4 regions of the Bradyrhizobium sp. 62B genome follow, and region 4 is predicted to be linked to each of the others. Evidence: predicted binding sites of a transcription regulator. Region 4 holds the regulator's gene; each other region holds the start of a gene.
The links. Region 4 encodes HrcA, which represses chaperone genes, less so after heat shock. Its sites were predicted from a motif close to GTTAGCACTCNCNNNNNGNGAGTGCTAAC; they were not measured.
Positions count from the first base shown of each region.

Region 1 (7,023 bases), 990 kb from region 4:
CGGCTCGAACCGCGATTCCCGCCAGGGCTTCTTCGACCAGGCGTCGAACGATCGGAGCAATGACGACAACGATCAGAACTACGAAGACAATCGTGACGACGGCAATGTGGACATGGCCGACGACAGCGATTTCGGCGGCGACGACGATGGCGGCAGCGACTACGCGTGAGGCCAGTCCGAACCTTTGCAAACGAGAACGGCCGCCCTTGAGGCGGCCGTTCTATTTGCATCGTTCTGCGCTGAATTCTTCCTTCTCCCCTTGTGGGAGAAGGTGGCGCGAAGCGCCGGATGAGGGGTATCTATCCACGAACTCAAATCGTGAGAGTGGGACTCGCGGATAGATACCCCTCACCCGGCTTCGCCTACGGCGAAGCCACCCTCTCCCACAAGGGGAGAGGGTAAAGACGAATCACATCACCACGACCTTGGTGCCGACATTGACACGGCCATAGAGGTCGATGACGTCCTCGTTGCGCATGCGGATGCAGCCGGAGGAAACGTTGGTGCCGATGGTCCAGGGCTCGTTGGAGCCGTGGATGCGATAGAGCGTCGAGCCCAGATACATCGCGCGGGCGCCGAGCGGGTTCTCGGGGCCGCCTTCCATGTGCCGGGGCAAATCGGGGCGACGGGCGATCATCTCCGCCGGCGGCGTCCAGTCCGGCCATTCGCGCTTGGCCGTGATCGACTTCACGCCTGACCAGGTGAAACCGGAGCGCCCGACACCGATGCCGTAGCGCATCGCCCGACCGTTACCCTCGACGAGATAGAGGAACTTGTTCGGGGTATCGACCACGATCGTGCCGGGAGTTTCCTTGCCGCTATAGTCAACGAGTTGTTTCTCGAATTTCGGATCGAACTGACGCTGCCGCGGATCGACCGCGTCCTGCTGCAGCGCGCCTTGCTGATATCCGCCTTGCTGATATCCGCCCTGCATCTGCGGCTCGCCCATCGGCGGCAGACGGCGCTGATCGTAATAACCCGGCTGCTGCTGATACACCGGCCGCTCGGGCGCGTAGGCCGGACCGCGGCCGGGACCATCGCCGAACAGGAACTCGATGAAGCCGCCGCCCATGTTGGCATTGGAGGCGACGCGCACCGGCGCCGGCGGCACCTGCGGCGCATAGAGCACCGCGGGCGGATCGTTCGGCACGGTGTTGTCAAACGCGCTGGCGTCGTTCGCGCCGGCAATGAAGGTGCAAGCGCTGGCGAGCAGCGCGACAGGCATTTTCTTGAACATCGACGTACTCTGTACTGTTTCGTCTAGATCACATGCGTCGTGGAAGGCGCCTGGCTGATCCGCCGCCGCGACGTGGTCAATAAAAAGCAAAAGCCGTTTTGTTTGGTAAACGGAACGCGGGTTTGGATTCACCACGTCGTCAGGCGCACGGCAATTTGGCGATCAGCGTTTATTTTCGATGAACGCGGCGCGGCCATGGTTAATCGCTTCTTTGCACGGCGTCGCGCGAGCCCGCACAACAGTTCCTGCTGTGAACTTCGTGTTAAATCGCTTCTGTCTACAAAGACGCGTGAGTGAGGTGGGGGGAGTATCCTGATGGCTGTTCACCGCAAACGTTTTCGCGTTGAGGATATCGCTGGTGGCGAGATGCCGATTTTGGACGTAACTGAAGAGGCAATCCCGATGCATAGCGAGATCATGGCCGAGCTACGTGCGATCCGCGCCCAGATGGCGAAGGGCGTCGTGGCGGCACCGCTGTCCGGCAGCGCGGCCATGGCGGCGATCGATGCCTCCACCGCCCACGAGCTTTCCGAAGCCCGCACCATGCTCGAGACCTATCGGGCGCAGATCGAACAGTGCGAGAAGCTGAAGGTCGAACTCGACCTCATCCACGACGCCATCGATCGCACCAAGCGCGAGATCGCGACGCTGCACGGCAAGAGCTTCGACGGCGGCGAGATGGCCAAGGTCAATGGCGAGCTCGGCGCGGTGGTCGGCGGTACCGAGCAGGCGACCCAGCAGATCCTCGAAGCCGCGGAATCGATCGACCAGGCCGCCAGCGCGATGTCCAAGGTGGATTCGATCGACCAGCAGAAGCGGCTCGCCGACGACATCCAGGAACGCGTCATCTCGATCTTCGAAGCCTGCAACTTCCAGGACCTGACCGGCCAGCGCATCAGCAAGGTCATGACCACGATGAAGTTCATCGAGCAGCATATCAATGCGATGATGGACATCTGGGGCGGCGTCGACGCCATCAAGTCGCATGTGCCGGCCCCAGTCGACAATCGCACCGAGGACGAAAAGCTCCTCAACGGTCCGAAGCTCTCCGGCGACGTCGGCCACGCCTCGCAGGACGACATCGACGCGCTGTTCGACTGAACGGACGCGGACCCACGGAAAAAACAAAACGCCGGCGCGAGCCGGCGTTTTTTGTTTTGGCTGTATCACCAGCAACATCCCCCCTCTCACACAAGAGGAGAGGGGAAGAGCAAATCACGCTCTCGGCGCGCAGCGGACGTAGACCATGTTGCCGTAGCGGGTGGCGGCGTCCTTGTCGATGAAGCGGGTGATCAGGACGCGGCCGTCGAAGGAGACGATTTCGCGGTCCTGCTCGCCGGGGGTGGGTCCCGCCGGTCCGATGTAGTTCTTGCCGCTCGGCGAGCCCTTCAGCCGCAGCTCCTGCGGCGTCGCCTGGTCGGCCAGATGCATGATCACGCCGCCGGAGGAACCGGCGGTGATCACGTAAGGGTTCTTGCACTGGGCCCGGGCGGCCGCCTCGGTGCGGGCGCGGTCGGCCGGGTTCTGGAACGAGGCCAGGCCCCAGCGGCCCACGATCTCGTCGGCGCGAATGGTCGCAGGCATTTCGGGAGCAACGCCCGGCTCGGCGTCGGGCGGCGGCGAGGACGACGAGAAGGACGGCAGGCTCATGCCGCCGCCGCAGGCGCCCAGCAGCAGCGCCAGACAAGAGGCGGCCGCCAGATTGGCAACCGTGCGCGCGTGAGCTGAACTGATCATGGCATTCCCCCGGACAAAACCATGGCCGCACCCCTCCCGCAGCCAAGCGCAAAAAAGCTGCCGGAGCAATGACGTCCTTTGATACGTCTGCGCCCCGAACAAGTTTCCAATGCCAACATCCTATATCCGCCTCAACAACCGCTTAACCACCTTTGCTTGACAGGATCGCGGCCAAGCCATATTTCCGGGCCCACTATTAGCACTCGGAAAGCCCGATTGCTAAGCGCGCCGTTCGATCCTCGGGATAGGGGCCGGACGGAAGCGCCGCCCCACCCACTTCCACACCTTCCGAAGCGAGCCTCCAAAGGGAAACGTCATGGCTAAATCCAAATTTCGTCCGCTGCATGACCGTGTCGTGGTCAAACGTATCGACGCCGAGGAAAAGACCAAGGGCGGCATCATCATTCCCGACACCGCCAAGGAAAAGCCGTCCCAGGGCGAAATCGTCGCCGTCGGCCCCGGCGGCCGTGACGAGGCCGGCAAGCTGGTCCCCATCGACCTCAAGGTCGGCGACCGCGTGCTGTTCGGCAAGTGGTCGGGCACCGAGGTCAAGATCGACAACGAAGACCTCCTGATCATGAAGGAGTCGGACATCATGGGCGTTCTGGCCTAAGGCCATCCGCCTGAACAGCCGCTGAATGTGATGCCCGGATCCAGGCGGTCCGGGCATCCATCATTCCGCCCGACAGCACAAAACAAGACACATCACGAAACACGAGGGACTGCAGACATGGCTGCCAAAGACGTCAAGTTTTCCGGGGACGCGCGCGAACGCATGCTGCGCGGCGTCGACATTCTCGCCAACGCCGTCAAGGTGACGCTCGGCCCGAAGGGCCGCAACGTCGTCATCGAGAAATCGTTCGGCGCGCCCCGCATCACCAAGGACGGCGTCACCGTCGCCAAGGAGATCGAGCTCGAGGACAAGTTCGAGAACATGGGCGCCCAGATGGTGCGTGAGGTCGCCTCCAAGACCAACGACCTCGCCGGCGACGGCACCACCACCGCGACCGTGCTGGCCCAGGCCATCGTGCGCGAGGGCGCCAAGGCGGTTGCCGCCGGCATGAACCCGATGGACCTCAAGCGCGGCATCGACAGCGCCGTGGCAGCCGTCATCAAGGACATCGAGAAGCGCGCCAAGCCGGTCGCCGCCTCCTCCGAGGTCGCCCAGGTCGGCACCATCTCGGCCAATGGCGATGCCGCCATCGGCAAGATGATCGCCCAGGCGATGCAGAAGGTCGGCAACGAGGGCGTCATCACCGTCGAAGAGAACAAGTCGCTCGACACCGAAGTCGACATCGTCGAGGGCATGAAGTTCGACCGCGGCTATCTCAGCCCCTACTTCGTCACCAACCCCGAGAAGATGACCGCCGAACTCGAGGACGCCTACATCCTCCTGCACGAGAAGAAGCTCTCGGGCCTGCAGGCCATGCTGCCGGTGCTGGAAGCCGTGGTGCAGTCGGGCAAGCCGCTCGTCATCATCGCGGAGGACGTCGAGGGCGAGGCGCTGGCCACCCTGGTCGTCAACCGGCTCCGTGGCGGCCTGAAGGTGGCCGCGGTGAAGGCGCCGGGCTTCGGTGATCGCCGCAAAGCCATGCTCGAGGACCTCGCGATCCTCACTGGCGGCCAGCTCATCTCCGAAGACCTCGGCATGAAGCTCGAGAACGTCACGGTCAAGATGCTGGGCCGCGCCGGCAAGGTCGTGATCGACAAGGAGAACACCACGATCGTCAAGGGTGCCGGCAAGAAGCCGGAGATCGAGGCCCGCGTCGGCCAGATCAAGGCCCAGATCGAGGAGACCACCTCGGACTATGACCGCGAGAAGCTCCAGGAGCGCCTCGCCAAGCTCGCGGGCGGCGTCGCGGTGATCCGCGTCGGCGGCGCGACCGAGATCGAGGTCAAGGAGAAGAAGGACCGCGTCGAGGACGCGCTCAACGCCACCCGCGCCGCGGTGCAGGAAGGCATCGTCCCCGGCGGCGGCGTCGCGCTGCTCCGCGCCAAGAAGGCGGTCGGCCGTCTCAGCAACGCCAATGCCGACGTCCAGGCCGGCATCAACATCGTGCTGAAGGCGCTGGAAGCTCCGATCCGCCAGATCTCCGAGAACGCCGGCGTGGAAGGCTCGATCGTGGTCGGCAAGATCCTGGAGAACAAGTCCGAGACCTTCGGCTTCGATGCCCAGAACGAGGACTATGTCGACATGGTCGAGAAGGGCATCATCGACCCGGCCAAGGTGGTGCGCACCGCGCTGCAGGACGCCGCCTCGATCGCCGGTCTGCTGGTGACCACCGAGGCCATGGTCGCCGAGTCGCCGAAGAAGGAAGCCGCGCCCGCCATGCCCGCCGGCGGCGGTATGGGCGGCTTCTGAGGCCGACTTCACCTGACACGATTGCGAAGGCCGCCTCCGGGCGGCCTTCTTTTTGGGAACGATGGGGACCGCTTTCCAATTCAATCCACGGCCAAAACCCACTACGGTGGCGCCGATTCTATTGTTTGAGCATGATCTTTTCGGAAAACCGCTTCACACTTTTCCGGATCATGCTCGTTGCTCGAGGATGTCGTCGATGCGCGCGCTTCTGGTTTGTTCGACAGCCCTGTTGGCGGTTCTGCTGGCAGTTTCACCGGAGGTCGCCTCCGCCCAGATGAAGCTGTCGCCCAAGGCCACGGCGCCCGGTGGCGTGGAGACGCGCTATTTCACCTCGATCGACGGGCTGATGGACGGCAATGCCGACGTGATCCTGAAGGAGACGCGCCAGGGCAAGACGGTCACGGCGGCGGTACTCGACGTCTGTTACCCCATCGCGAAGAATTCCGACCGCAAGGACCGCTTCGTCGTCAATCTTCAGGTCACGGGCCAGAACCTGACCGGCACCACGCAGAGCGTCGGCGAGAAGGCGCCCGTCAGCGTCAAGCTGCTGCGCAAGCAGAGCGGCGACACCTTCGAGTTTCGCGGCCAGATCAGCATCGGCCAGGTGGTGACCGAGGTCACCTCGCCCGACAATTCCGATCTCAGCGAGAAGGAATTTCAGGACAATCAGACCTCCGACGACGGCATCACGCCGCAGCCGAAGGATTTCACCGACGTCTCGCCGGAGGCGATTGCGGTCAAGGTGAAGCTCGACGCTGCAACCGACTTCCTGAAGAGCCTGAAGGGCCAGGACGTCGAGGTGACGCTGGCGAGCCTCAATGTCGGCTGCGATGCGCTGCGCGCAGGCGAGCAGACCATCAACATGTCGGTCGATCCCGAGCGCGCCGGCGCGCTGCTGGCGAAGTTCAAGGCGACGCCAGGCGTCACCGCCGCTGGCTGGACCGCCGGGATGACCGAGATGGACCGCACGATCCGCTTTCCCGCGGCCGAGTGGCGCGAGGGGGACAAGATCAACCGCAACAAGCTCGCGAGCACTGTTGCGAGCGTCCTGAGCCGAACCCTCGCGGCAAAGCCGGTCTCGCAAAGCTTCAACCCCGCCACCGGCAAGCTCAAGCTGGTGTTCAAGCGGCCGAACCAGGATTTTCCCGCGCTCGAGCTGACCGACACGATCGAGGTCGCAGGCCTCGTCTCGCCGGACAAGCCGGGCACCACCGACAAGCTCATGCTCTGGATCGGCAGCCCCGCGACGACGACCGCCGACGAGAGCAGCGGGCCTAAGCTCAATCTCTCCGACGACGCCTCGGTGGACGAGGAAGGCGAGCAGCCCGACGACAACGGTTCGATCGAGGCGCTCGCCAAGGAGCTCAGGGGCCAGCGCTGGGACGCCGACAAGTCGGTGTGGAAATAGGCCGAGCTGTCGTGCCCCGGACGCGGCGCAGCACTTCAGTGATGCGCTGCTGAGCCGGGGCCCAGAGCCACAAGCAAAGTCGCAGATGAAAGTCTGGGTCCCGGCTCTGCGGCGCATCGCTTGCGCGCTGCGCCTTGTCCGGGACACGAGGGCAACGTTCGCGAGAGTTAATTCCCCGTCGTCCTGAAGCGCAGCGACTTCGGGCCGATCAGCGTCAGCACGTCGCCCTGGCGCTTCCAGGTCTCGACACTGGAGAGGGCCGCGACGAGCTCGTCGTCG
Region 1 is NZ_CP092841.2:1,156,584-1,163,606, reverse strand. It holds gene ML401_RS05495 (DUF2076 domain-containing protein) at 1-169, shown strand, start outside; gene ML401_RS05490 (L,D-transpeptidase) at 410-1,237, opposite strand; gene ML401_RS05485 (protein phosphatase CheZ) at 1,553-2,338, shown strand; gene ML401_RS05480 (hypothetical protein) at 2,453-2,974, opposite strand; gene groES (co-chaperone GroES) at 3,291-3,587, shown strand; gene groL (chaperonin GroEL) at 3,705-5,336, shown strand; gene ML401_RS05465 (hypothetical protein) at 5,533-6,744, shown strand; gene ML401_RS05460 (META domain-containing protein) at 6,912-7,023, opposite strand, start outside.
Region 1: a site for HrcA is predicted at 3,170-3,198, ahead of groES (co-chaperone GroES). Genes of this name have one in related genera too.

Region 2 (7,023 bases), on a different replicon from region 4:
CATCTGTTGGCAGCCAAGCTGCGACCCTCCGATATCGACGCCAGCGCGGGCAGCGTCGCGGAGGTCGAGCGGATTGTCCGGCAGATCCGCGCCCGCTGGCCGTTCGTGCGCATCCTGCTGCGGGCGGACTCAGGCTTTGCGCGCGAGGCGCTGATGGCGTGGTGCGAGCAGAACCGCGTGGACTACCTGTTCGGGCTCGCCCGCAACACGCGCCTGGTCGCCATGATCGAAGAGGAGCTTGCCACGGCTCGCGCTGCGGCCGAGAAGACCGACCGACCGGCGCGCCGCTTCAAGGACTTCCAATGGAGCACGCTCGGCACCTGGAGCCGAAGGCGCCGCGTCGTCGCCAAGGCGGAGTGGACAAAAGGCGAAGCCAATCCGCGCTTCGTCGTGACCTCGCTCAAGCGGGCCGAGGCGGGCGCGCGACAGCTCTACGAAGACATTTACTGCGCCCGCGGCGACATGGAAAACCGCATCAAGGAGTGCCAGCTCGACCTCTATGCCGACCGGACGTCGGCGGCGACCATGCGCGCCAACCAACTGCGGCTGTGGTTCGCCGTAATGGCCTATGTGCTGATCTGTGCTCTGCGGCGCATCGGCCTTGCCGAAACCACTTTTGCCGACGCCACCTGTGGCACCATCCGCCTCAAGCTCCTCAAGATCGGCGCACTGGTGCGCATCAGCGTCCGCCGCATCAAAATCGCCATGGCTTCGGCCTGCCCAGCCGCCCAGGAATGGGGACACGTGGCCCGCCGCCTGGCCGAAACCGCCAAGGCCCGCGCCGCACCCACCTGACACGCGAAGCTGCGACGCGCTCAATCGGCGGCATCACCAACAGGTCCAAAGGAGACACTCAAAGCCAAATCGCCACCCGCGCCTCCAGCGCAACGGCTCCTCATCACCTTCGCTAGACCTTCTATCCTCCGTCGCACAGCTATCGGCCGTGTGAGAAATGCGGGCTAGTCTAGGTAAGTGTCTCTTTGGCCCAGCGGCTCGGGCCGTCGTGGTCGCAGGTTTGATGTTGAGGTTCAATTTGACGAGGCCTTGGCTGACAGACTGGGCGCGAAGGCGACAGCACCTCAAGAAACGTCAGGCCAGCATTGCGTACGGGCTAATGAGCGGTGACACCCACAGATTAGATCGTATGCGCCGTCGTTTTGCAACGACCTCAAGGCGCCTGATTCATTCGCCGCAGCGCTGCAATTATCCGGCTTGCGTGGGGACGACTGTCTCCCGTGCCTCGTGGACACTCCGCCAATTAAGCCCTTCGAGCAGGGCCGACAACTCCGCTGCCGACAAACGCATAATACCATTCTCGATCTTCGGCCAGCAGAAGACGCCTTCCTCAAGCCCCTTGGCGAACAGGCACAAACCCGTACCATCCCAGAAGATAAGCTTGATCCGGTCCGCCCGCTTGGCTCGGAACACATAAACAGCACCCGAGAACGGATCGGCTTCATGTGCTCGCGTACCAACAAAGCAGGCCTCTCCATTCCCTTGCGGAAGTCCACCGGCTTGTGACCACCATTACCCGGATGTTTCCGGCCGGGCCGATCACCGGCTGGCTTTCAGAGCATGGACAATGGGGGCAAGCATCGCCACGTTCGCGCCACGGCCGGTCCCGATGGTGACGTCCTCGGCTTCGATCTCGATGAGCCCGGCATCGCAACGGCGATGCCCGGGCATCTGTCTTGGCCTTGCATCGCTGTCTTTACGTCATGGCGCGCAGCCACGGCTGGCGCCATGGCGTCTACCACCGCCGGTACAAACTGCGGATCGTCCGCTTTTGTTGCCGGCGCCAGGTAAACACTTGTTGCGGTATCAGCCCGTGTCGTCGGCATCTCGTCGCCGCCAGCGCCCACGAATTTTGGCCGAGTGATATGCCTCGATAATGCTGCGCCGCGATCGAGCATAGCTCTATAAGCCGCGCGACCATGCGTCCGCGAGTCTAAACGAAAATGCTCAGGTCCGAGAATTATGACGCTAACGTTTCTCATGTGCGACCTGCCGTGTGGGTAAACGAAAACCTGATCTGACGATCAGCCAAGGCACGAAGGCAATGCGCAACGGAACCAATCGTGCCGGCCGTTTAGACGGTCCACGCCCAAAAAGAGAGTAACCCCGGCATTGCTGCCCGGGTTTGCGCTGTTGGATTTCGCTCAGCGAGATCCCGGACGCGGTACACCGCTTGCGCGCTGCACCGCGTCCGGAACGACTAGTCGTTAGAAGTCCATGCCGCCCATGCCGCCGGCGGGGGGCATTGCGGGGCCGGCAGCGGCCTTCTTCGGCAGCTCGGCGACCATGGCTTCGGTGGTGATCAGGAGCGCTGCAACGGAGGCTGCGTTCTGGATCGCGGTACGGACCACCTTGGTCGGGTCGATGATGCCTTTGGAGACCAGGTTGCCGTATTCGCCGGTCTGGCTGTCGAAGCCGTAGGCGTACTGGTCCTTCTCCAGGATCTTGCCGATGATCACCGAACCGTCTTCACCGGCGTTGATCGCGATCTGGCGAGCGGGCGCCGACAGCGCCTTGCGCACGATCTCGACACCGGTCTTCTGGTCGTCGTTCTTGGTGCGCAGGCCCTTGAGCTGCTCGGAGGCACGGAGCAGGGCGACGCCGCCGCCCGGAACGATGCCTTCTTCCACGGCCGCGCGGGTCGCATGCATCGCATCATCAACGCGATCCTTGCGCTCCTTCACCTCGACCTCGGTCGCGCCGCCGACGCGGATCACCGCGACGCCGCCCGCGAGCTTGGCGAGACGCTCCTGGAGCTTCTCACGGTCGTAGTCCGAGGTGGTCTCCTCGATCTGCGCCTTGATCTGGGCCACGCGCGCCTCGATGTCGGCCTTCTTGCCGGCGCCGTTGACGATCGTGGTGTTCTCCTTGTCGATCATCACCTTCTTGGCGCGACCGAGCATGTTGAGCGTGACGTTCTCGAGCTTGATGCCGAGATCTTCCGAGATCGCCTGGCCGCCGGTCAGGATCGCGATGTCCTGCAGCATGGCCTTGCGGCGATCGCCGAAGCCCGGAGCCTTGACGGCCGCCACCTTCAGGCCGCCGCGCAGGCGGTTCACGACCAGGGTCGCGAGCGCTTCGCCTTCGACGTCCTCGGCGACGATGACCAGCGGCTTGCCAGTCTGCACCACGGCCTCGAGCAGCGGCAGCAGCTCGTTCAGCGAGGAGAGCTTCTTCTCGTTGATCAGGATGTAGGCGTCGTCCATCTCAACGCGCATCTTGTCGGCGTTGGTGACGAAGTAGGGCGAGATGTAGCCGCGGTCGAACTGCATGCCCTCGACGACGTCGAGCTCGGTCTCGAGCGACTTGGCTTCCTCGACGGTGATGACGCCCTCGTTGCCGACCTTCTTCATGGCGTCGGAGAGGAACTTGCCGATCTCGGCGTCGCCGTTGGCGGAAATGGTGCCGACCTGGGCGATTTCGTCGTTCGAGGTGACCTTCTTCGAGTTTTTCTCGAGGTCCGCCACCACGGCTTCGACCGCGAGGTCGATACCGCGCTTGAGGTCCATCGGGTTCATGCCGGCGGCGACCGACTTGGCGCCTTCCTTCACGATCGCGGCCGCGAGCACGGTCGCGGTGGTGGTGCCATCGCCGGCCGCGTCAGCGGACTTGGAGGCAACTTCGCGCACCATCTGCGCGCCCATGTTCTCGAACTTGTCCTCGAGCTCGATCTCCTTGGCGACGGTGACGCCGTCCTTGGTGATGCGGGGAGCGCCGAATGACTTGTCGAGCACGACGTTGCGGCCCTTCGGACCGAGCGTGACCTTCACCGCGTTGGCGAGGATGTCGACGCCGCGCAGCATCTTGTCGCGCGCTTCAACCGAGAATTTGACTTCTTTGGCTGCCATCTGGAGTTTTCCTTAGGTGAGTTTGACTGGAGGGAGGAGAGGGGCTCTTAAGCCGCCTTCTTCTTGGACTCGCTGACTTCGAGAACGCCCATCACGTCGCTCTCCTTCATGATCAGCAGGTCCTGGCCGTCGATCTTGACCTCGGTGCCGGACCACTTGCCGAACAGCACGCGGTCGCCGACCTTCAGGTCGATCGGGATCAGCTTGCCGGCTTCGTCGCGGCCACCGGGGCCGACGGCGACGACTTCGCCCTGGGAGGGCTTTTCCTTGGCAGTGTCGGGAATGATGATGCCGCCAGCGGTCTTCTCTTCTGCGTCGATGCGCTTGACCACGACGCGGTCGTGAAGCGGACGGAATTTCATGCAGTTCTCCTAAGTATTTGCTCGGGTTGGTGTTTTGAGGGTGTTAGCAGTTGATTCCCGCGAGTGCCAGCGCAGGTGGAAGTGAAGTAGGGAAGAAATTTGCGGGGGCAAGTGTCTGCAGCATGAAAATTGGCACTTCGCCTCGCGATTGGCCAACCTTCTAGAACCTCCCGCCGTAGGCGGTGTGATCTGCTGCAGGTCAGATCAGCCAATACCGACCGCACCTCTTCCGGCATCGTAGGTGCATTGGAGCGGCCGGCACCCGCCGGTTCGCATAAGCGTGTTTGTTGGTCGCGGAAATCACACTAAATATCATCTCAGCATTCCGGAACGTTCATGGCCCGCCCTCGCCGCGAGGTCTCGCGGTAGTTCGCTTGCATATCGGCACCAGTCTGCGGCATCGTTTCAATCAATTTGTCGAGCGACACCCGATGCGTGCCGAACGCGGCGAGCGCCAGGTACGCCGCGTTCACCGCCTTAACGGCACTTGCGCGGTAGTAGCGAAGGCGCCACGCCGGCTGCTCCATTTGTTGCCGGGTGGACCACACGGCTGTCGTCGAGACCGATCTCGATGGGCTCGTTGATCGTGGCGTCGTCGAACTGCCCGTGCTCCCAGCCCAACGGAATCTCGCGGACGACAGTCTTCTTGCGCTTCTTGAGCAAGCGGACGGCAACGTATCCGGTCTCGCGCCCCACTGAGGACGCGATGACAGAAAGGGCCTCCGATATCCTGCACCCGGCATTTGCGGGAAGGAGACAGAACGTCCCGACCTCCGGGCGGGGCCAGGTCGCGGCCCGCTCGATGAATCGTGCATGTTCGGGCGGTGTCAGGTACTTCCGTCCACCGGACTTTGTGTAGAGACTGCCGTCATAAGGCGATGAACTGCGCATGTTGGGCTCGCGGCGTTGTGGCCGCTGGAGGCCGCTGGCCAGCAAATCGAATGGAAGCAGGTCCTGAACACGCCAGGGGGCTTAAACCTGCCCAAGGACCGCAAGGTGGATATCCTCGGCATTGCGCCGGGAGACACGTACGACCTCCCGCGACTCAAGTTATGCATGGGTCAATGCCGTTGCATCACTGATCGAGACAGCTCGCTTATTCGGATTTGAACCGAACCCGCGCCTGCTTGGCGAATGCGGCTCTGCCACTTTTGTATCCATCCGAGCTAGGCCGCGGACAGTGGATCCCCGATTTCACCGCTTGAGGGGTTCGGGGTTTTCCTTGTGCATCCTGATGAGCTCCATCAGGTTTTCGATGCCGAAGTCGGTGAACGCCATGACGCCTTCGTCACCTATGCCGTAAACCCAGATGACGCCGTCCTCCGGATCCATTCCGTTGGCCACGTCCCAGAGCCAGTCCTCGTCTTCGCCGAGGTCCTTTGCAACGCGACCGATTGTGAAGACGGAATGAACTTTGTTGACGTGCACGGCTACGCCGCCTGAGCGGAGGACGTCGACGTGGGAGGCGTCCAATTCCACGGCAGCAACTCGTGCAGCCGGCTTTGCGGCATGTCGGCGATGCGCGCAAAGACGTCGGCGAGCCAGGCTTTCGGGTCGATGTTGTTGAGACGCGCCGTCATGATGAGCGTCGCCATCACGGCGGCCCGCTCGGCACCGCGATCCGAGCCGGCGAACAACCATGCCTTTCTTCCAAGAGCAAAACCGCGCAGCGCTCGCTCTGCGGCATTGTTGGTCAGGCAAATCCTTCCATCATGGGCAAAGCGGGCAAAGCCATCCCACCGGTTGAGCAGATAGCTAATCGGCTTGATGACGTTGGACGAACGCGAGAGCCGAGCACATTCCGCCCGCAGCCAAGCCTCAAAATCGGTCAGCAGCGGCGCGCTTCTCACCTGGCGGACCCGCAGCCGCTCCTCGGCGCTCAGCCCATAGATATCGCGCTCGATCTCAAACAGCTGGTCAATCCGACGGACCGCTTCCAGTGCAAGGGGCGAGATCGCCGTCGCCGACCGTCCACGGCGCGCGTTCTGGGCGATATCGGCCAGTTCGAAGAAAGCCCTCCGGCCGTGCGCCCAGCAGAAGGCAGGCGTGGCCGGCGACGCCTTGCGCCCGGGATCGAAGAGCGCATTGAACCCGCTATAGGCATCGGCTTGAAGGATGCCGGCGAAGTTCTGAAGATGCCGCGCCGGATGTTCGCCGCGCCGATCGCGCGAGGCGTAAAACAGCGCCGCCGGCGGACCTTGCCCGCCAAATGGCCGATCGTCGCGGACATAGGTCCAAATCCGGCCAGTGTCCGTCTTCCCCTTCGCCAGGATCGGGATCTTGGTGTCGTCGCCATGGAGCCTGTCGGCGGAGAGCACATAGGCTTCGATCAGTTCAAAGATCGGCCTAACCGCGAAGGCTCCAGCGCCGACCTGATCCGCCAGCGTCGAGACCGACAGGTCAATCCCGTCGCATTTGAAGCGCTGGCTCTGTCGGTTTAACGGTTGATGTTGGCCGAACTTGTCGAACAGGATCGTCGCCAGAAGCTGTGGTCCGATATAGCCTCGCGGCGTGGCATAGAACGGCGCCGGCGGCTGCGTGATCGCCTCGCAGTCCCGGCAACTGAACCTCTCCCGCACCGTGTCGATCACCTTGAACCGGCGTGGGATCTCCTCCAGCGTCGAGGTCACGCTTTCGCCGAGCTTCGACAGCCGCGCCGACCCGCAGCAGGGACATTGCGTCGGAGCCGGCAGGACTACGCGCTCTCGCTCGATGTCGTCGGGGAAGGGTTGGCGAACGGGCCGCTTGCGCTCAAACGAACGCACCGTCTGCGTCTTCCCGGCCGCCTTCTCGGCGGC
Region 2 is NZ_CP092842.1:4,203-11,225, forward strand. It holds partial or broken gene ML401_RS34945 (IS1380 family transposase) at 1-795, shown strand, start outside; gene tnpB (IS66 family insertion sequence element accessory protein TnpB) at 1,204-1,428, opposite strand; gene ML401_RS34955 (hypothetical protein) at 1,555-1,686, opposite strand; gene groL (chaperonin GroEL) at 2,223-3,863, opposite strand; gene ML401_RS34965 (co-chaperone GroES) at 3,911-4,225, opposite strand; partial or broken gene ML401_RS34970 (L-serine ammonia-lyase, iron-sulfur-dependent, subunit alpha) at 4,543-4,713, opposite strand; gene ML401_RS34975 (hypothetical protein) at 4,703-5,116, opposite strand; gene ML401_RS34980 (hypothetical protein) at 5,420-5,653, opposite strand; gene ML401_RS34985 (IS66 family transposase) at 5,656-7,023, opposite strand, start outside.
Region 2: a site for HrcA is predicted at 4,268-4,296, ahead of ML401_RS34965 (co-chaperone GroES). Genes of this name have one in related genera too.

Region 3 (7,023 bases), 2.8 Mb from region 4:
GACCCCGAACACGGCGACATCATCGTGTTCCGGACGGCGAAGGACGGTTCGGTCGACTACGTCAAGCGCGTGGTCGGCCTGCCCGGCGACCGCATCCAGATGCGGGGAGGGGCGCTCATTCTCAACGACCACCCGGTGACGCGCGTCGGGCTCGCGGACGCGCTCGCCGACAACGCCTGCGGAGTGGATGGCGGCGTCAAGGTCCATCGCTGGCGCGAGACGCTGCCGAACGGCGCCTCGTACATCACCAACGACTGCATCGACAACGGCTTCCTCGACAACACCAACGTTGTCACGGTGCCACCGGGCCATGTCTTCGTGCTCGGCGACAACCGCGACAATTCCACCGACAGCCGCATGATGTCGAGCTTCGGCTTCGTGCCGATGGACAATCTGATCGGCAAGGTGACGCGGATCTTCTGGTCTCTCGACGAAGACGGCGAGCCCCACATGGAGCGGCTGGGCAAGGTGAGGTGAGGGGCTGTCATTCCGGGCTCGCGACTTCGTCGCGCCCCGGAATGACCGATCCTGTTGCTTTTACGTGTGACGTGCTAAACAAAAACCCCGGCATCGCTGCCGGGGTTTCGTCGTTCTTGAGAGGTCGTTGGACTTAGAAGTCCATGCCGCCCATGCCGCCGCCGGGGGGCATTGCCGGGCCGGCGCCGCCCTTCTTGGGCAGCTCGGCGACCATGGCTTCCGTGGTGATCAGCAGGGCCGCAACCGAGGCTGCGTTCTGGATCGCGGTACGGACCACCTTGGTCGGGTCGATGATGCCCTTCTTGACGAGGTCGGCATATTCGCCGGTCTGGGAGTCGAAGCCGTAATTGTAGGTCTTGTTCTCCAGGATCTTGCCGACGATCACCGAGCCGTCTTCACCGGCGTTGATCGCGATCTGGCGAGCGGGAGCCGACAGCGCCTTGCGCACGATCTCGACGCCGGTCTTTTGGTCGTCGTTCTTGGTGCGCAGGCCCTTGAGCTGCTCGGAGGCACGGAGCAGGGCGACGCCGCCGCCCGGGACGATGCCTTCTTCCACAGCCGCGCGGGTCGCATGCATCGCGTCATCAACGCGATCCTTGCGCTCCTTCACCTCGACCTCGGTCGCGCCGCCGACGCGGATCACCGCGACGCCGCCGGCGAGCTTGGCCAGACGCTCCTGGAGCTTCTCACGGTCGTAGTCCGAGGTGGTTTCCTCGATCTGCGCCTTGATCTGGGCCACGCGCGCCTCGATGTCGGCCTTCTTGCCGGCGCCGTTGACGATCGTGGTGTTCTCCTTGTCGATCATCACCTTCTTGGCGCGACCGAGCATGTTGAGCGTGACGTTCTCGAGCTTGATGCCGAGGTCTTCCGAGATCGCCTGGCCGCCGGTCAGGATCGCGATGTCCTGCAGCATGGCCTTGCGGCGATCGCCGAAGCCCGGAGCCTTGACGGCCGCGACCTTGAGGCCGCCGCGCAGACGGTTCACGACCAGGGTCGCGAGCGCTTCGCCTTCGACGTCTTCGGCGACGATGACCAGCGGCTTGCCGGTCTGCACCACGGCCTCGAGCAGCGGGAGCAGCTCGTTCAGCGAGGAGAGCTTCTTCTCGTTGATGAGGATGTAGGCATCGTCCATCTCAACGCGCATCTTGTCGGCGTTGGTGACGAAGTAGGGCGAGATGTAGCCGCGGTCGAACTGCATGCCCTCGACGACGTCGAGTTCGGTCTCGAGCGACTTGGCTTCCTCGACGGTGATGACACCCTCGTTGCCGACCTTCTTCATGGCGTCGGAGAGGAACTTGCCGATCTCCTGGTCGCCGTTCGCCGAGATGGTGCCGACCTGGGCGATCTCGTCGTTCGAGGTGACCTTCTTGGAGTTCTTGACGAGGTCGGCGACCACGGCTTCCACGGCCAGGTCGATACCACGCTTGAGGTCCATCGGGTTCATGCCGGCGGCAACCGACTTGGCGCCTTCGCGCACGATTGCCTGGGCCAGCACGGTGGCGGTGGTGGTGCCGTCGCCGGCCGCGTCAGCGGACTTGGAGGCGACTTCGCGCACCATCTGCGCGCCCATGTTCTCGAACTTGTCCTCGAGCTCGATCTCCTTGGCGACGGTGACGCCGTCCTTGGTGATGCGGGGAGCGCCGAACGACTTGTCGAGGACGACGTTGCGGCCCTTCGGACCGAGCGTGACCTTCACTGCGTTGGCAAGGATGTCGACGCCGCGCAGCATCTTGTCGCGCGCATCAACCGAGAATTTGACTTCTTTGGCTGCCATCTGGATTTTTCCTTGAGGTATTGATTGGAGGGAAAGAGGGGCTCTTAGGCCGCCTTCTTCTTGGAAGCGGGGACGTCGAGGACGCCCATGATGTCGCTTTCCTTCATGATCAGCAGGTCGACGTTGTCGATCTTGACCTCGGTGCCGGACCACTTGCCGAACAGCACGCGGTCGCCGACCTTCAGGTCGAGCGGGACCAGCTTGCCGGCTTCGTCGCGGCCACCGGGGCCGACGGCGACGACTTCGCCCTGGGAGGGCTTTTCCTTGGCAGTGTCGGGAATGATGATGCCGCCAGCGGTCTTCTCTTCTGCGTCGATGCGCTTGACCACGACGCGGTCGTGAAGCGGACGGAATTTCATGCAGTCCTCCTAAGCATTTGCTCGGGTTGAGGTTTTGAGATTGTTAGCAATCGGTGCCCGCGAGTGCTAGCACGAGCAAGGCTGAAATAGGACAGGAATTTTGCGGGGGCAAGGGCTTCTAGCAGAAAATTTGGCGCTCTGAAGGCTGGGCTGCCAGAATGTCTTTCCATCGTTAACCGGGTTTAGGGACCGTATTAGCACGGTGCCGCATCTGCTGCTAACGCATTGAATTTCAACAGCTTGTTAAACTTTTGGGCTTGAGATGGATTGTCAGTTTGCGTCACATTTCTCTCATGTGAGCGCATCAGTACCGGGTGGCTCGTAAGGCGCACACCGACCAAGCCGCCCCTTGAATGCGCTCCTGCAAAGGAGGTTGGCATGGGCTTGCGGAGTGGGGTCGTTTCCGAGGATTTCCGGAAACAGATGCTGGGTTACGGGCTGACGACGGCGCAAATTCTCTACCGGATGCCGGATCATCCCTCGCTGCTCCAGACCTATGTCTGGCAGAACTACGACATGTTTCCGAAATTCCCGGCGCTGAAGGATTTCCTGGCATTCTGGCAGGAGAAGCTTGACGGCCCCCTCCATTCGGTCACCGTGGCGCATTCCAAGCTGATCAAGCCGGCCGAGCTGCGCGCCGTGGACGGCGTGTTCCGGCTGCATTGAGGACACCGGTCTCGTAGGGCGGGCAAATGCGCGCTCTTCGCGCGCCGTGCCCGCGCTTTTTCCGATCAGGTTAGAGATGCGTGGGCACGCTTCGCTTTGCCCGCCCTACGATATCTCGGTTGGAGCTGCGCCGTGCGAACGCGCTGTCGTCGCCCGAGGCGCGATCAGGCGCCACTGCTGCAATAGCGCTGCCACATCGCGCGATAGGCCTCGTCCACCGCTCGCCCGTAGGAGACGGGGTTGCCGGCGGCGGCAGTCCGGATCTTGTCGGGCAATGCGAGGCGCAACTTGTCGAGCTCGCCGATCTCCAGGGCGCGGCTCGTTGCGATGTCGATATAGGCCTCATTGCTGTCGGTGACCCAGTCGGGCAGGCCGAGCGCCGTGAGGATGGAGCCGGCGGCACGGCTGGGCAGGCTGTTGCCGAGCTTCGCGACCACAGGCACGCCCATCTGCAAGGCTTCCCATGTGCTGACGCCGCCGTTCTGCGGGAACGGGTCGAGACAGATATCGACACGATTGAACGATGCCAGATGTTCGCTTCGCAAGGTGGCGCCGAGCAGCTCGACGCGTTCGGCCGGAATTCCGCAAGCCTCGAACCGCGCCAGCAGATTTTCGCGGATCAGCCGGTCGTCCAGCGCGACATCCTTGATCAGCAGTCGCGAACCCGGCACGCGTTCGAGAATCCTGGACCAGACGTCCGCCGCCTCGTCCGAAATCTTGCTGATGCGGTTGAAGACGCCGAAGGTGACGAAGCCGTTCGAGATCGCCGGGGTTGGCGCCCGCGCAATCTCGGCCGGCAGTGGCGTCAGCGTCACGAAGCACGGCAGGTCGACGACCGTCTCCGCAAACAGATGCCGAACCTCGTGCGGAATCGCGACCGGGTCCGAAATCAAATAGTCGATCGTCGGCAGCCCGGTGCCCGTGCCGTGGCCCCAGCCGTGGACCTGGATCGGCGCCGGTTTGCGCGCAAACACGCCGAGGCGGTTCCCTCTGGTGTGGCCGGACAGATCGATCAGGATGTCGATGCCGTCGGCGCGGATCTCGTCGGCGAGGCGATCTTCGGTCCATTGCGAAGCGTCGCGCCAGCGATCGGCGATCTCCCGGAATTGGCTGGTCGTCGCATCCACTTTCGACGAGCAGGCGTAGCACACGATCTCGAACTGCGCCCGGTCATGGTGCTGAAGGACCGGCATGAAGATCAACGCGGCCGAATGCGCGTTGAAGTCCGACGAGACATAGCCGAGCACCAGGCGGCGATCCGGATCGCGATTGTTGTCATGCGGTCTCGGCGTCTCCAGGGCGATCTTCGCGCCGACGCGTTCCCACCACATCTGACGCGCCTGCTGATGCCGCTCGACGGTGGCGTCGCCGGCAAAGTCGAGCGTGAATATCTTGTTGGAGATCGCGCTCTGCAGGTCAGGCTGGATGTCGAGAGCCCTGTCGAAACTCGCGAGGGCCTCGTCGACCCGGCCAAGTCCGGCGAGGCAAAGGCCCAGCACCAAATGACCTTGAATGGAATCGGGAGCGATCGCCAGCGCCTGTTCGCAATCGCGCGATGCCTCGGCAATTTGCTGGACCTGGAGCAGGACACCGGCCCGCGCGAGCCACCCATTCGCGTCGTCGGGAGCCAGCGCGATGGCCTGATTGCCGTCCGCCAGGGCTTCGTCAAAACGCTGAAGCTCCCGTAACACAACGGCGCGGTTCGCGAGCGCCGCCGCATAGTCGGGCTTGATCGACAGCGCGCGGTTCAAGCTTGTGATCGCCTCGTCATAGTTGCGCTGACGGCAGAGCGCCCAACCGCGGCCGTTATGGGCTTCCGCAAGGTTCGGGTCGAGTGCGAGCGCCTTGTCGTAGCTGTGCAGCGCCTCGTCGTGAAGGTCGAGGGCCGCGCTCGCGTTGCCGAAATTGGAGAGCGTTACCGCGTGGTTGGGCCGCAAGGCGAGGGCTCTTCGATAGCTCGCGCGGGCCTCGTCGTGACGCCGCAATCCGTTGAGAGCGACGCCCAGGCTCATATGCGCATCGGCGGATCGCGGATCCGCGGCAACCGCGCGGCTCAGCAGGATTTCGGCTTGCTGATAGTTCTTGGCATCGGATTCCAGAATGCCGAGCATGTGCAGCGCGACGATTTGGTTGGGCGCGAGTTGCAGGGCTTTGCGGTAGGCAGCCTGGGCTTCCGGCAAAAGTCCCATCTTGTGCAGCTGGAGTGCATGGCTGAGCATCGGCAATACTTCGGCTTTTTGCCGTTTCTGAAGCCGGGCATTCTGAAATGCTCGCTGACCTACGCTGCTGCCCATGAATCAAGTCCCCCAGAATCTCACGGGCGAGATTAATTCAGCGGGGAAACGAATACGAGGCGACGGCCGCTCACGACGACAGCTTCGGACAAGCTACGACTCTGGTCGTGCTTCGGCGCGTCCAGCCTCGAGCCCCGCAATTGCCGCATCGTCCAAGACTGGATAATCTGCCTGCGGGCCCCGCCCGTCCGGCGGGCGGGGCTCAGATCAGGGAGGCAGACAATGGCCAAGCAAAAGGCATCAAGACCCGCAACGAAGGCCGCGGTGAAGAAGCGCAGCGGCGCAAAGGTCGCGGCGCGATCGTCGGCGCGCAAGGCGGTGAAGGCGAAGGCACGCATTGTGGCTGCGAAAAAGCCCGCGCGCCCGCGGCAACGCATCGCGATCAGCCATCACCGTGAGGAAGACTTCAAGGCCGACGGCCTGCGTGCCTACGCCAAATACCGCGACCTCGGCATTGCCGACGCCACCCACGGTCTCGCGCAAGCGCATGTGATCCGCCTGCAGGGCCCCTGCAATCCCGCCGAGGTCTCGAAGCTGCACTTCCACGACGTCGAATTCCAGATGGTCTACGTACTCAAGGGCTGGGTGAAGACCTACATGGACGGGCAGGGCGAGACGCTGATGAAAGAGGGCAGCGCCTGGACCCAGCCGCCGAAGATCAAGCACATGATCCTGGATTACTCCGACGACGTCGAGCTCTTGGAGGTGATCCTGCCGGCGGAGTTCAGGACGGTGGAGTTGAAGGCCTGACGTCATTCCGGGGCGCGCGTAGCGCGAACCCGGAATCCATTGAGCGGCGGAGACGGTGGATGAATAGATTCCGGGCTCGCCGCTACGCGGGCCCCGGAATTACGGCGGAGAAACCTACGCCAACACCCCCACCACCGCCCCCATCAAGCACGTCGTCAGCGTCCCCGACACGATCGACTTCAGCCCGAGCGCGTTGATCTCCTCGCGCCGCTCCGGCGCCATCACGCCCACGCCGCCGATCATGATGCCGAGGCTGGCGAAATTGGCGAAGCCGCACATCGCGTAAAGCATGATCAGGCGCGAGCGCGGATCGAGCGCGCCTTCCGGCAGCTTCGAGAAGTCGACATAGGCGATCAATTCGTTGAGCACGGTTTTGGTGCCCATCAGGCTGCCGGCGGTGACGGCCTGATCCCACGGCAACCCCATCAGCCAGCATACCGGCGCCATCACGAGGCCGAGCAGGCGCTGCAGGGAGATGGCGGCACCGCCGATTTGAGGCAGCAGGCCGAGGATCGCGTTGACGAGATAGACCAGCGCCACCAGCACCAGCAGCATGGCGACGATGTTGATCAGCAGCTCAATCCCCGCGCTGGTGCCCTTTACGATCGCATCCATCGTGCTGGCAACCTCCATCTCGGGATCTTCCAGCGTGCCGCCGGTGCGCTTGTCGGAGGTTTCGGGCACCATGATCAGGCTGATCAGG
Region 3 is NZ_CP092841.2:4,688,716-4,695,738, reverse strand. It holds gene lepB (signal peptidase I) at 1-477, shown strand, start outside; gene groL (chaperonin GroEL) at 611-2,251, opposite strand; gene ML401_RS22330 (co-chaperone GroES) at 2,296-2,610, opposite strand; gene ML401_RS22325 (usg protein) at 2,989-3,276, shown strand; gene ML401_RS22320 (glycosyltransferase family 41 protein) at 3,441-5,570, opposite strand; gene ML401_RS22315 (cupin domain-containing protein) at 5,793-6,320, shown strand; gene ML401_RS22310 (NupC/NupG family nucleoside CNT transporter) at 6,435-7,023, opposite strand, start outside.
Region 3: a site for HrcA is predicted at 2,653-2,681, ahead of ML401_RS22330 (co-chaperone GroES). Genes of this name have one in related genera too.

Region 4 (7,023 bases):
CAGGTCGAATGAGTAACGGTCAAACGAGCGTCGCGCGATGGCGACGGCATCGAGCGCCTCGCGCGCGCTGTGCAGGCGGCCCAGCGCCTTGAGCGAGGCATCGTCGAGCGCCTGCACGCCGAGCGAAACACGGTTCACGCCGGCGGTGCGATAGCCGGCAAAGCGCGTGGCTTCGACGCTGGTGGGATTGGCTTCGAGCGTGACTTCGACGTCGCCTGCCACGCTCCAGTGCTTGCCGATCGCGTCGAGCACCGCGCCGACGGTCGCGGGCTGCATCAGCGACGGTGTGCCGCCGCCAAGGAAGATCGAGGTGACCTCGCGGCCAGGCGCGCGCTCGGCGGTCGCTGCGATTTCGCGCGCGAAGGCGGAAGCGAAGCGCGCTTCGTCGATCGGGGCGTGGCGGACATGACTGTTGAAGTCGCAATAAGGACATTTCGACAGGCAGAACGGCCAGTGCACGTAGACGCCAAAAGCTTCTTTAGCGCGGCTCAAGGCAGATCTCCGCCAGTTTCACGAAAGCGCGGGCACGGTGCGACAGGCCGAGACCGAGCGGCGGCAGGCCGTGCTTCTCGATGCTCTCCATCTCGCCGAAGGTGCGGTCGTGGCCGTCGGGCAAGAACATCGGATCGTAGCCGAAGCCGGCGGTGCCCCGCGGCGGCCAGACCAGCGTGCCGTCGACGCGCGCCTCGACCTCTTCGAGATGATCGTCCGGCCAGGCCACGCAGAGTGCCGAGACGAAATGTGCCTTGCGCGTGTCCGGTGTGGTGGCGCCGCGCTCCTGCAGCAGGCGCTCGATCTGCGCCATCGCGGCGTTGAAGTCCTTGGAGGGACCGGCCCAGCGCGCGCTGTAGATGCCGGGCGCACCGTCGAGCGCGTCGACCACGATGCCGGAATCGTCGGCGAAAGCGGGAAGCCTGGTCGCCTGCGCCGCCGCGATCGCCTTGATCGCGGCATTGCTGCGGAAATCGTTGCCGGTCTCCTCCGGCTCGGCGAGGCCGAGCTCACCGGCCGACACCGCCTCGACGCCGTGGGGCGCGAGCAGCTCCCGCATCTCGGCAAGCTTGCCGGGATTGTGGGTGGCGATGACCAGCTTTCCGGTGATTCGGCGGTGCATGGCTTATTGACTACGCCACGGCCAGTTTCTGCAAGTCCACCAGACGCGCGATGCCTTTCTGCGCCAGGGCCATCAGCTTCAGGAACTCGTCCTGCGTGAACGGTTCGCGTTCCGCGGTGCCCTGCACCTCGATGATGCGGCCATCGCCGGTCATGACGAAATTGGCGTCGGTCTGGGCTTCCGAATCCTCGGCATAGTCGAGATCAAGCACCGGCGTGCCGTTATAGATACCGCAGGAGATCGCGGCGACGTTGTCGCGCATGACATTGGCCTTGATCATGTTGCGCGCCTTCATCCAGTTGATGCAATCGGCGAGGGCGACCCAGGCGCCGGTGATCGAGGCGGTGCGCGTGCCGCCGTCGGCCTGCAGCACGTCGCAATCGACCGTGATCTGGCGCTCGCCGAGTGCTTCGAGGTCGACGATGGTGCGGAGCGAGCGGCCGATCAGGCGCTGGATCTCGACGGTACGGCCGCTCTGCTTGCCGGCGGCGGCCTCGCGGCGGGTGCGTTCGGAGGTTGCGCGCGGCAGCATGCCGTATTCGGCGGTGACCCAGCCGCGGCCCTGGCCCTTCAGCCACGGCGGCAGGCGGTCTTCCAGCGTGGCGGTGACGAGCACATGGGTGTCGCCGAACTTCACCAGGCACGAGCCTTCCGCATATTTGACCACGCCGCGCTCCAGCGTCACGGGGCGCAATTCGTCGGGCGCACGGCGGCTTGGCCGCATGGGAAATCCTCCAAAACTCACGGGATAAGGCTGTTGGCGGTGCTTGTAGGTGGGGTGAGGGTGGGCGGCAAGGGCTTATTCATCCCCCGATTTCTCCCTCGATTCCTCTCTCGATTCCTGCCCTGATTCCGGGTCCGCAAACGCCACGCTTGTCAGACGCCTCGGGGATAGACAAATTATGAGTATCTGAGAGGAGTTACCGTCTGTGGCCCATCACGATCCGATCCATCTGATCGCGCCGCGCGCAGGCCTTGCCCAGCTCAACGAGCGTTCCCGCGACATTTTTCGTCAAATTGTCGAAAGTTATCTCGCGACCGGTGAGCCCGTGGGCTCGCGCAATATCTCGCGCCTGATCGCGATGCCGCTGTCGCCGGCCTCGGTCCGCAACGTCATGGCCGACCTGGAACAGCTCGGCCTGATCTATGCGCCGCACACCTCCGCCGGCCGGCTGCCGACGGAACTCGGCCTGCGTTTCTTCGTCGACGCCCTGATGCAGGTCGGCGACCTCAACGAGGCCGAACGGCAGTCGATCCAGAGCCAGCTCACATCCGTCGGCCAGGCCCACTCGGTCGAGGCCGCGCTGGACCAGGCGCTGACGCGGCTGTCCGGCTTGACCCGGGCCGCCGCGGTGGTGCTGACGCCAAAATCCAATGCGCGGCTGAAGCACATCGAATTCGTCCGTCTGGAACCGGAGAAAGCGCTGGTCATCCTCGTCGGTGAGGACGGCCAGGTCGAGAACCGCGTGCTGACGCTGCCGCCCGGAGTTCCCTCCTCGGCGATCACCGAAGCCGGCAATTTCCTCAATGCGCGAATCCGCGGCCGGACCCTGGCGGAAGCGCGGCTTGAGCTCGAGACGGCCTTGGGCGAGGCCCGCGCCGAGCTCGATCAGCTGGCACAGAAGGTGATTTCCGCCGGGATCGCCAGCTGGTCCGGCGGCGAGAACGAGGACCGCCAGCTCATCGTGCGCGGCCACGCCAATCTGCTGGAGGATTTGCACGCGCTGGAGGATCTGGAGCGGGTCCGCCTGCTGTTCGACGACCTCGAGACCAAGCGCGGCGTGATCGATCTGCTCGGCCGGGCCGAGACGGCCGAGGGCGTGCGCATCTTCATCGGCAGCGAGAACAAGCTGTTTTCGCTGTCGGGGTCTTCCACCATCATCTCGCCCTATCGGGATGCCGCCGGCCACATCGTCGGTGTCCTGGGCGTGATCGGGCCGACGCGGCTGAATTATGCCCGCGTGATCCCGACCGTGGACTACGCCGCTCGCATCGTCAGCCGCCTATTGGGGGGCTGATCGGGTTCGATCCGATCACGGCCGCTTGATTTTCGCGGCTCAAAGCACGATATCCGGGCCAACAATCCCTGGAAACGAGTTCGAGATAAGAGCCGATGACCGATCGAGACCGGCAACCCGAAGACGCGGCCGCGCCGACTGGCGAGCCCGTGGTGTCGAAGCCCTACATCATGCCCGACGATCCCGAGCCAGGCTCGGTCGAGACCTTGCAGAAGGAAGTCGCCGAGGCGCGCGATCGCACGCTGCGGACGCTGGCCGAGATGGAGAATTTGCGCAAGCGCACCACCAAGGAAGTCGCCGACGCCCGCCTCTACGGCATTACCGGCTTTGCCCGCGATGTGCTCGACATCGCCGACAATCTCCAGCGCGCGCTCGATGCCGTTCCACCCGAGGCTCGCGCCGCCGCCGATCCCGGCCTGATCTCGCTGATCGAGGGCGTCGAGCTCACCGAGCGGTCGCTGCTCAACGCGCTGGAAAAGCACGGCGTGAAGAAGCTCGATCCGCAGGGCCAGAAGTTCGACCCGAATTTCCACCAGGCGATGTACGAAGTGCCCGATCCGTCGGTGCCCTCTGGCACCGTGGTCCAGATCATGCAGGCCGGCTACACCATCGGCGATCGCGTGCTGCGTCCGGCCTTGGTCGGCGTCGCCAAAGGCGGTGCGAAGCCCGCGCCCGCCGCGAACAACAACGAATCGAGCGGCGCGCCGAACTGAGTTGGGTTGTCATTCCGGGGCGATGCGCAGCATCGAACTCCGGTGCGCACTGCGCACCGGAGGATCTCGAGATTCCGGGTTCGGCTCTTCGAGCCGCCCCGGAATGACGACGCGAAACGCCTACGCTCCCATCGCGATATCCGCAGACTGAATCCGCTTCACGCCGGCCTTGGCCATGTCGGCCCAGGCCTTCGCGAGCGAGCCCTGCGTGTCGATGCCGCGGCAGGCATCTTCAACCACATAGACCTCGAAGCCCGCCTTGCGCGCGTCGAGCGCCGTCCAGGCCACGCAGAAATCCGTCGCCAGGCCAGCGACGAAGACGCGCTTGATCTTGCGCCCCTTCAAATATCCGGCGAGGCCGGTCGAGGTCTTGCCGTCGGCTTCGAGGAAGGCCGAATAGCTGTCGACGTCCTTGTGAAAGCCCTTGCGGATGATGAGCTCGGCGTGCGGGATCGCAAGGTCCTTGGACAGCGCCGCGCCGTCGGTGCCCTGCACGCAATGATCAGGCCACAGCACCTGCTTGCCGTAGGGAAGGTCGACGGTCTCGAACGGCTTCTTGCCGGAGTGGACTGAGGCAAACGAGACGTGGCCCGGCGTGTGCCAGTCCTGCGTCATCACCACGTTCGCAAACGCCTTCGAGATCTTGTTGATGACGGGCACCACCTGCTCGCCCTCCTTCACGGCGAGGCTGCCGCCCGGCAGGAAGCAGTTCTGCACGTCGATCACGAGCAGCGCGGAGCCATCGTCCGGTTTGATCGATGCCGCTGCAAGCAGTGCGGTCGGCGCGAGAGTCGCCAGCGCCGTCGTTCCAAGCATTGCCAAAACTTGTCGTCGATCCAGCATTGTTCGCCTCCCCTCAGGATGATCCAACGGAGCGAAGCCTAGTTCTGCGCGGCAGCGAACAGAAGCCCGAAAATGCAGCCGGTGTTGGTGAGGGGTTGGGCTGCCAGCCCCAACCTCGCTGTCGACCCTGCGAATGCGGGGGATGACAGCGAGTGTTTTGCGCGGCCTTCGCGCTTCAGCCCTTCGGCTGGATCCCGTCGCGCACGGCGCGGAAGCGGGTGAAGGCAGCTTGCCACTGGTCGCGGGGAGCGCTGGCGATGATGCGCAGCGAAGCGCCGCCGCTCGAGAAGCGGATCCACTGCACCACGGTCACCTGCGTCTTGTCCTTGCCGCTGACGCCGTCGATCCGGGTCTCGAAGCCCTGCTGGCCGTTGATGCGGATCGGCTCCGACATCGTGACCCGGGATTCGCGCACGCCGGGGATCTGGAGCGCAGCCTCCTGGGCGAAGCGGGCGCGATCGTCGGCGGCTTGCGGGGTGGCGCCGATCACGCCGAGGATCATGAACGGCTTCGACTCATAGCCGGTGCTCTCGTCGCCGTCGGCCAGGATGATGCTGCTGCCCGGCGCCAGCGTGCGGATGTCCTTGAAGTCGGCGAGATCGGTGATCTTGAACGGCATCAGCGCGATCTGCTCTTCGGCCGAGACCTGTTTGCGCGTGGTGGCGCTCGCGAACATCTGGCGCACCGCCTCGTCGGTGTAGATCTTGGTCGCGTTCTCGGGGACCTGCACCGCGACATAACCGGAGAAGCCGGCGCCCGGCACGATCATCGAATAGCGCTTAACCGGGGTGTCGCCGGCCTTGCCGCTTTCGGTGGTGAAATAGGCCAGACCCGCGGGGGTCTCGACCTTGTCCTGCTTGACGCCGTTCGTGCCGGCCGGATTGGCATTGAAGGCGCTCACGACCTCGCCATAGGCCGCCGGCGGCAGCTCGGTGATCAGCACCTTGACGCTGCCATCCTCGCTCTCGAAGCCCGGAAAGGTCTTTGCGGTGTTGAGGCCGACCAGCGGCACCATGCCGAGGCGCAGGCCGGGTGGAAACACGGCGTCGGCGGCGAGGGCCGGAAGCGCGGAGGCGGCGAGAAGGGCGAGCGCGGCGAGGGGGCGGATCAGCTTCATGGGCACTCTGATTGGTTCACATTGAGGCCGTTCGATGGTCGGCCACCGGGCCGCTTTGTCGCGCGGAGCAGCTGTGGCGGCTGCCCGGCCGGCCCGCCTTTTACCGGGTTTGGGCCCGAGGCAACAGGGCGGGCGGGGCTCGCGGTAGCGGGGGCTTGCTGATGCCTGAACCTGTTAATAATTCCTCACCCGCAAGGGCGGTGGAGCCCGGATATGATCTTCCAAAACGCAATGTTTTCACGGCTCAAACTTGCGTTCGGTCCTTGCGGGCCCCTCCCCCCCTCCTATATGAGCCTCAACCATCGCAATATCGCGAATGTTTGATCTTAGGGGGTTTCGGTTCGGGTGCCTTCTGGGCCCAGCCAACCTGCCGCAAAAAGAAGGATATCAGGACCATGGGAAAGGTCATTGGGATCGACCTCGGCACCACGAATTCGTGCGTCGCCGTGATGGATGGCAAAAACGCCAAAGTCATCGAGAATTCCGAAGGCATGCGCACGACGCCTTCGATCGTCGCCGTCACGGACGACGGTGAGCGCCTCGTCGGCCAGCCGGCCAAGCGCCAGGCCGTCACCAATCCCGAGCGCACCTTCTTCGCAGTGAAGCGCCTCATCGGCCGCCGCTACGACGACCCGATGGTCGAGAAGGACAAGAAGCTCGTCCCCTACAAGATCGTGAAGGCGTCCAACGGCGATGCCTGGGTCGAGGCCGACGGCCAGACCTACTCGCCCTCACAGGTCTCGGCGTTCATCTTGCAGAAGATGAAGGAGACCGCGGAAGCCCATCTCGGCCAGAAGGTCGATCAGGCCGTCATCACCGTTCCCGCCTACTTCAACGACGCCCAGCGTCAGGCGACCAAGGACGCCGGCAAGATCGCGGGCCTCGAAGTGCTGCGCATCATCAACGAGCCGACTGCGGCCGCGCTCGCCTACGGTCTCGACAAGACCAAGACCGGCACGATCGCGGTGTACGATCTCGGCGGCGGCACGTTCGATATCTCGATCCTCGAGATCGGCGACGGCGTGTTCGAGGTGAAGTCGACCAACGGCGACACCTTCCTCGGCGGCGAAGACTTCGACATGCGCCTGGTCGGCTATCTCGCCGACGAATTCCAGAAGGAGCAGGGCATCAACCTGCGCAACGACAAGCTCGCGTTGCAGCGCCTGAAGGAAGCCGCTGAAAAGGCCAAGATCGAGCTGTCCTCGACGACGCAGACCG
Region 4 is NZ_CP092841.2:164,825-171,847, reverse strand. It holds gene hemW (radical SAM family heme chaperone HemW) at 1-492, opposite strand, end outside; gene rdgB (RdgB/HAM1 family non-canonical purine NTP pyrophosphatase) at 479-1,114, opposite strand; gene rph (ribonuclease PH) at 1,125-1,838, opposite strand; gene hrcA (heat-inducible transcriptional repressor HrcA) at 2,044-3,132, shown strand; gene grpE (nucleotide exchange factor GrpE) at 3,228-3,845, shown strand; gene pncA (bifunctional nicotinamidase/pyrazinamidase) at 3,966-4,688, opposite strand; gene ML401_RS00775 (hypothetical protein) at 4,864-5,805, opposite strand; gene dnaK (molecular chaperone DnaK) at 6,201-7,023, shown strand, end outside.